One region of the Shewanella sp. SR43-4 genome, then DNA from elsewhere that is predicted to be linked to it. Evidence: predicted binding sites of a transcription regulator. Region 1 holds the regulator's gene; the other holds the start of a gene.

The links. Region 1 encodes MetJ, which represses methionine synthesis genes. Its sites were predicted from a motif close to TAGACGTCTAGACGTCTA; they were not measured.
Region 2: the regulator MetJ is predicted to act here: its motif matches at 1,748-1,765, upstream of metK (methionine adenosyltransferase).

What each region holds. Positions count from the first base shown of each region.
Region 1 covers NZ_JACJEB010000001.1:296,598-300,035, reverse strand. The annotation lists gene H5123_RS01380 (sulfite exporter TauE/SafE family protein) at 154-891, opposite strand; gene metJ (met regulon transcriptional regulator MetJ) at 1,086-1,400, opposite strand; gene metB (cystathionine gamma-synthase) at 1,608-2,777, shown strand; gene H5123_RS01365 (bifunctional aspartate kinase/homoserine dehydrogenase II) at 2,918-3,438, shown strand, end outside.
Region 2 covers NZ_JACJEB010000001.1:33,608-37,045, reverse strand. The annotation lists gene H5123_RS00145 (GNAT family N-acetyltransferase) at 1-409, opposite strand, end outside; gene metK (methionine adenosyltransferase) at 566-1,717, opposite strand; gene tkt (transketolase) at 2,258-3,438, shown strand, end outside.

The sequences.
Region 1 (3,438 bases):
TAATGGAGTTGATGTGATGCAGATCTATTGTCTAGAGGGTAATAGTTTGCTAGAGGATAAATTAACGTTTAGTGACAGGGATTCAGCCACATAAAATAATGCGCAGCCCTGTTTATTGGAAGGTCATTTGATAAAGAGAATCAGTGAGTGGCGTTAAATTAATGCGATTGTCGACTTTATTACTAATATTGTTGCGCTAATGCTACACAATATTAATGTCGCAGCCCGGGTTTTCTCTTTATCGACACGGCCAATTAATCGACCAGAGACAAGGTAGCCTGCAATGACTGAGGGGAGTAATAGCAGTGATAGCCATAAATGTTTTACTTCAACTAAGCCGACAACGGCTAAAATAGCCAATGCGATTAATGAGCTAAAGACAAAAAAGGCTGATAGCGCCGCCCTAAATTGACTGGCATCTTGACCGGCAAGTAAAATGGCCATTGGTGGGCCGCCGATCGCAGCGATATTGCCAAATATGCCCGAAAATACCCCAGCGATAAATAAACTGATGCGATTGATTGGTGCGGTAAAGCGAAAGACGCTTAGGATAACGGCAATAAACACGATTGCTGCAATCACCAAGCCTAGTATGGCTTGTGGTGCAAACAGTAATAACCCTGCACCTAAAAATCCTCCTGGAACACGTCCCAGTAAGGCATATTGTAATCCATTAAACTGCAGGTGGCCGCGCTCTCTAAACAAGGTCATTGCAGAGATTGCAAAACCCATGGCAATAATAGGAACAGGAACTAATTGAGGATTAACAATATACAGTAGTGGGCTTGCTACAACGGCTAACCCAAAGCCAATTAAGCTTTGGGTTAGCGCGCCAAAAAATACAATAATTGATGCCAGTATCAAAGTGGTTGGATCGATAAATGACATCATAATTTCTCTTTAAAATATTACTGCTTATAGCAATCCACATTGAAATTGGATCTATTTTAGGCGTACAGCAACTTTGCCTTTAAAAGACTGCCTCGAATACCACGCTAATCATTTTCGCTAAAAGAGCAAACTTCAATAAGGATTGGTATCAATGGGCAGTTTTAAAGTCGGTGAGGGATTCATTAACCTGTAGGTTATTCGAGCTCTTCCCATTCGATACCCATATCATCCATTAACTTTTTCGCTTCACTTGGAATGCTATCAGGCTGATCTTTTGATAAATCACCGTCATAAGGTAATGGTTGACCTGTGTACGCGTGCAAAAATGCTTCGCATAGCAGTTCACTGTTAGTTGCATGGCGCAGATTATTTATCTGGCGACGCGTCCGCTCATCTGTCAGTACTTTTAATACTTTTAAAGGGATAGAAACCGTAATTTTTTTTACTTGTTCATTTTTTTTGCCGTGTTCGGCATATGGGCTGATATATTCGCCATTCCATTCAGTCATTAACTTACCCTTAACGATAAATACGCTGCAGATTTTAAACCGTTACAATCTCTAGTCAAATTATTGCTACTATTTAATCCCGATGCAAATAGATTTCTCGATGTTTAGACGTCTAAACGTCTATTTTGGTTGACTCAGGGAGAACTCTTCGGTAAATTTGGACGTCTAGACATCTATTGTGTGTTTGTGACTTTTTAGGAATCAATTATGACTCAGTATCAAAGTGCCACTTTGGCCGTTCGCCAGGGTATAGAAACAGACACACAACATGGTGCTATTGTGCCGCCGATTTATTTATCGACCAATTATTCATTTGATGGCCATACTAATCCTCGCGAGTTTGACTACAGCCGTTCAGGTAATCCGACGCGTTGTATATTAGGTGAGGCGATTGCAAAACTTGAGCAAGGTGTAACTGGTGTGGTGACATGTACCGGCATGGCGGCCATTACCTTAGTGACCAGTTTGTTGGGCCCAGATGATTTATTGGTTGTGCCGCACGATTGTTATGGTGGCAGTTACCGTTTATTTACTAACCTGGCCAAAAAAGGTCAATTTAAGTTATTGGTTGTTGATCAAACTGATGCGCAAGCGCTGGGCAACGCGATAGCGCAAAATCCCAAAATGGTCTGGTTAGAAACGCCATCAAATCCATTACTGCGGGTAGTCGATATTAATGCGATCAGTATCGCTTGCCATGAGGTTGGCGCGTTAGTGACGGTTGATAACACTTTTTTGTCGCCAATATTACAACAACCTTTATTGTTGGGGGCCGATATCGTTATTCACTCAACCACCAAATACATTAATGGTCACAGTGATGTGGTCGGTGGCGCTGTGGTGGCTAAAGATGCTGAAGTGGGTGAATTATTACATTGGTGGTCAAACACCCTTGGATTAACCGGTTCTGCTTTTGATAGCTATTTAACCTTACGTGGCTTAAGAACGCTGGCAGTCCGCATTCGTGAGCATCAACGTAATGCGCAAAAAATTGTAGAATTACTCAATGCCAGTGATGTGGTTGCCAAGGTGTATTATCCAGGGCTAAAAGACCATCCGGGTCACGAAATTGCCGCAAAACAACAACAAGGTTTTGGCGCTATGTTAAGTTTTGAATTAACCGGTGGCGAAGCTGAAGTGGTGGCCTTTTTACAGGCATTATCTTTGTTTAGTATTGCTGAAAGTTTAGGCGGAGTGGAAAGTTTAGTTGCTGTTCCTGCCACCATGACTCACCGTGCAATGGACCCACAGGCAAGGCAGCAGGCTGGTATTAAAGACACTTTACTGAGATTATCTGTCGGTATTGAAGATGCAGATGACCTGCTCGCGGATATTCAAGCCGGTCTCGCCGCTGTTACTGCGATAAAATCAGCTTGAGTTGGCTTAATTCGAGTTTAAGTTTGCTGTGGTTCCGGCCAAATAAAGTAAAATAGAAAATATGCACTTGCCACACTGTTTATTTCAAATTAGAAGTATAGCTGTCGCAATAAAAGTCTTAGTTGTTTAAGGAGTTAGTAATGACGCGAAGTCATTTACATAAGTTTGGTGGTTCAAGTTTAGCGGATGCAGATTGCTATCGCCGTGTTGCCCATATTTTGCTTACACATGGTCAAAGTGATGATTTAGTTGTGGTATCGGCCGCCGGCAAAACGACTAACTTTTTATACAAATTACTCACTCTGCGTGACAGCGGTCAGTTATGGCAAGAAGAGCTTCAAGTGCTGATCAGTTATCAGCAGACATTAATTGAACAGTTATTATCAAATGAGCTGGCTCGTGACCTACGTGAGCGCCTGTCGACTGACAAATCGCAATTAGTCAGTTTATTGTCTTTAGAGCAGCGTAATGACTACCAATTAAACCAAGTGGTCAGTTTTGGTGAGCGTTGGTCTGCACGCCTTATGGCCGCATTGCTGAGAGAAATGGGTGTAACAGCCACTCATGTGGATGCGTGTTCTATTTTGGTTGCAGACGAAGGTGCTATTCCCAATATTTTAGTGGCGCAATCGCGTGAAAAAGTACAAGCCTTACTCGCTTT
Region 2 (3,438 bases), 260 kb from region 1:
ATCCATTTACCAGTTGATAGTGGCCTATCGGTTTGACTCTTATAGCGGCAATAATATTTCGCGGTCTGAATGTCGCCCTATTAACGTCATCACTTCTGTCTTGATTATCAGTAGCGTTTGAGTTTAGGTGATTAATAACTGCTATGGCTTCTTTTTGAGCTAATCGCGCATAAGGCATATGCTGACGATAGAATAATTTAATGGCTGACCATTCTTTTATTGCACAGAGCTTTATCGCTGAGAGTTTGCTTTCAGCAAGTTCAATCGCGTTGCCTTCTACAGCAGTAGGATGACTCGCAATCGACTTATTCGCAATCGAATCAGCTTCAATGGGTTCCGCCCCTAAGGATGGCGGTGCAACAGCTTGCTTTGCTATTATATTTTTTTCTAGCCAAGTGGCTTGATACATAATGAGACCCAGTGTCGAGATTAAATCATTACCTTATTACATCTGCTAGTGCAAATTGGATAGCGCCAATAACATAAAACCGCCAAATGGCGGTTTTATGTTTGATATCGTTTTAGCTTAGCCAACAAGCGTTAAGCTATATCGATACCTAGCTTATTATAGTCCGGCATCAGCACGGAGAATCTCAGCTTTATCTGTCGCTTCCCAAGGGAATATATCGCGACCAAAATGGCCATAAGCTGCAGTTTGTTGATAGATAGGACGCGCCAAATCTAGCATTGCGGTTAAACCATAAGGACGTAGCTCAAAGTGTTGACGGATCAATTTGATCAACACTTCTTCAGACACTTTACCAGTACCGAATGTTTCGATACTGATAGATGTTGGCTCTGCAACACCAATAGCATAAGACACTTGTAGCTCACAGCGATCAGCAAGACCTGCAGCAACAATATTCTTAGCCACATAACGTGCAGCATAAGCTGCGCTACGGTCTACTTTCGATGGGTCTTTACCAGAGAATGCACCGCCACCATGGCGCGCCATTCCGCCGTAAGTATCAACGATAATCTTACGTCCTGTTAAACCACAATCACCAACAGGTCCACCAATAACAAAGCGACCAGTAGGGTTGATAAAGTATTTAGTGTCTTTGTTTAACCATTGTGCAGGTAATACAGGCTTAATGATGGTTTCCATTACGGCTTCAATCAAATCTGCTTGTGTTACGTCTTCACGATGTTGAGTTGACAATACAATCGCATCGATACCGATGATTTTGCCATCGTCATATGCAAAGGTTACTTGGCTTTTTGCATCTGGACGCAACCAAGGTAAAGTGCCGTCTTTACGCACTTCTGACTGACGCTTAACTAGCTTATGAGCGTAAGTGATAGGTGCAGGCATTAATACGTCGGTTTCATTGCTGGCATAGCCAAACATTAAGCCCTGATCGCCAGCGCCTTGTTCAGCAGGATCTGAGCGGTCAACGCCTTGATTGATGTCTGGTGACTGTTTGCCTATGGCATTAAGTACCGCACATGAATCAGCATCAAAACCCATATCTGAATTGGTGTAACCGATTTCGCGGACGGTTTTACGGGTAATTTCTTCAATGTCTACCCAAGCAGAAGTGGTGACTTCACCGCCCACTAATACCATTCCGGTTTTAACATACGTTTCGCACGCAACACGAGCCTTTGGATCTTGCTCAAGTATTGCGTCTAATACCGCATCAGAAATCTGATCGGCGATTTTATCTGGATGACCTTCTGAGACCGACTCAGAGGTAAACAAGTGCTTTGCCATAATAGGAAAATCTCGTTGGTTGCATTTGAATATACGTCTAGACGTCTATTTTAGTCGAAATCTAATTTGATAACACCCCTTAATACGAATTTAAGCAGATAATTGTGCAGTAGTGCATGAATATTTTTTACTCTCTATGAGTGTGTTTAGCTAATGGGTTAATTAAACTTCTGATTAAATTAAGTTTTAATCATTTTTTTTGGTCTGCTTTAAACACTTTGGTGCCATTAATTGAACAATATTAAGGATGATTATGAGGTATTAAGTGTTGAGACAAGTTGACGTTTTACTTACACAGCACTGTTTTCTAAGCTGACTGTCAATAAATAATTACTCAGTATGTAGATGTTCATTACGGGGCTTTTTGCATGTTATCTACCCAATAAACATCAGCGGCAAGACGACCTTAATAGGTAAAAGTGAGCTTATTACTGACTAAAAATGTAATGAGAGAAATTTTAATTTGCGTCACATCGCCTTGTAGGGGAAAATATGGCTTCACAATTGCCCGCTAGACCTTACAAACAAGCAGGAGAGAGCATGTCATCTCGTAAAGTACTCGCTAACGCTATTCGCGCCTTAAGTATGGATGCGGTTCAAAAAGCCAATTCTGGTCATCCAGGTGCCCCAATGGGTATGGCTGATATCGCCGAAGTGCTATGGAATGATTTTCTAAAGCACAATCCAACTAATCCTAACTGGGTCGATCGCGATCGTTTTGTTCTGTCAAACGGTCATGGCTCTATGCTTATCTACTCTTTATTGCATTTATCAGGCTATGAGTTGCCGATTGAAGAGTTAAAGCAATTCCGTCAATTACATTCAAAAACACCTGGTCATCCTGAGTATGGTTATACTCCAGGTGTTGAAACCACCACCGGTCCTTTAGGCGCAGGTTTGAGCAATGCTGTTGGTATGGCGATTGCCGAAAAAACCTTAGCGGCTCAGTTTAACCGTCCAGGTCACGATATTGTTGATCATTTTACCTACTGTTTCTTAGGTGATGGCTGTTTAATGGAAGGTATTTCTCACGAAGCCAGTTCATTAGCCGGCACATTAGGCCTAGGTAAGTTAGTGGCATTTTGGGATGACAACGGTATTTCTATCGATGGTCATGTTGAAGGTTGGTTCACTGATGATACGCCTAAGCGCTTTGAAGCTTATGGCTGGCATGTTATTGCTGATGTTGATGGTCATAATCCTGATGCCATCCGTGCAGCAATTGAACAAGCTAAATCTGTCACCGATAAGCCATCGATGATTTGCTGTAAAACCATTATTGGTTTTGGTTCTCCGAACAAATCGGGCAGCCATGATTGTCATGGTGCACCATTAGGTGATGCTGAAATTGCAGCCGCTCGTGAGTTCTTAAACTGGCCACACGCTCCTTTTGAAATCCCATCTGATGTTTATGCTGGTTGGGATGCCAAACACAAAGGTGAGGCGAATGAGTCATTATGGAATGACAAGTTTGCTGCATATCAAGCTGCGTTCCCAGAACTTGCTGCAGAATATGATCGCCGTGTTTTAAAGGGTGATTTACCTGCTGATTTTGAAGCAAAAGCACAAGCCTTTATCCAAGAAAGCCAAGATAAAGCCGAAGGTATTGCGAGCCGTAAAGCGTCTCAAAATGCGATTGGTTTCTTTGGTGCTATGTTGCCAGAATTACTTGGCGGTAGCGCAGACTTAGCCGGTTCTAACTTAACGCTTTGGTCTGGCTC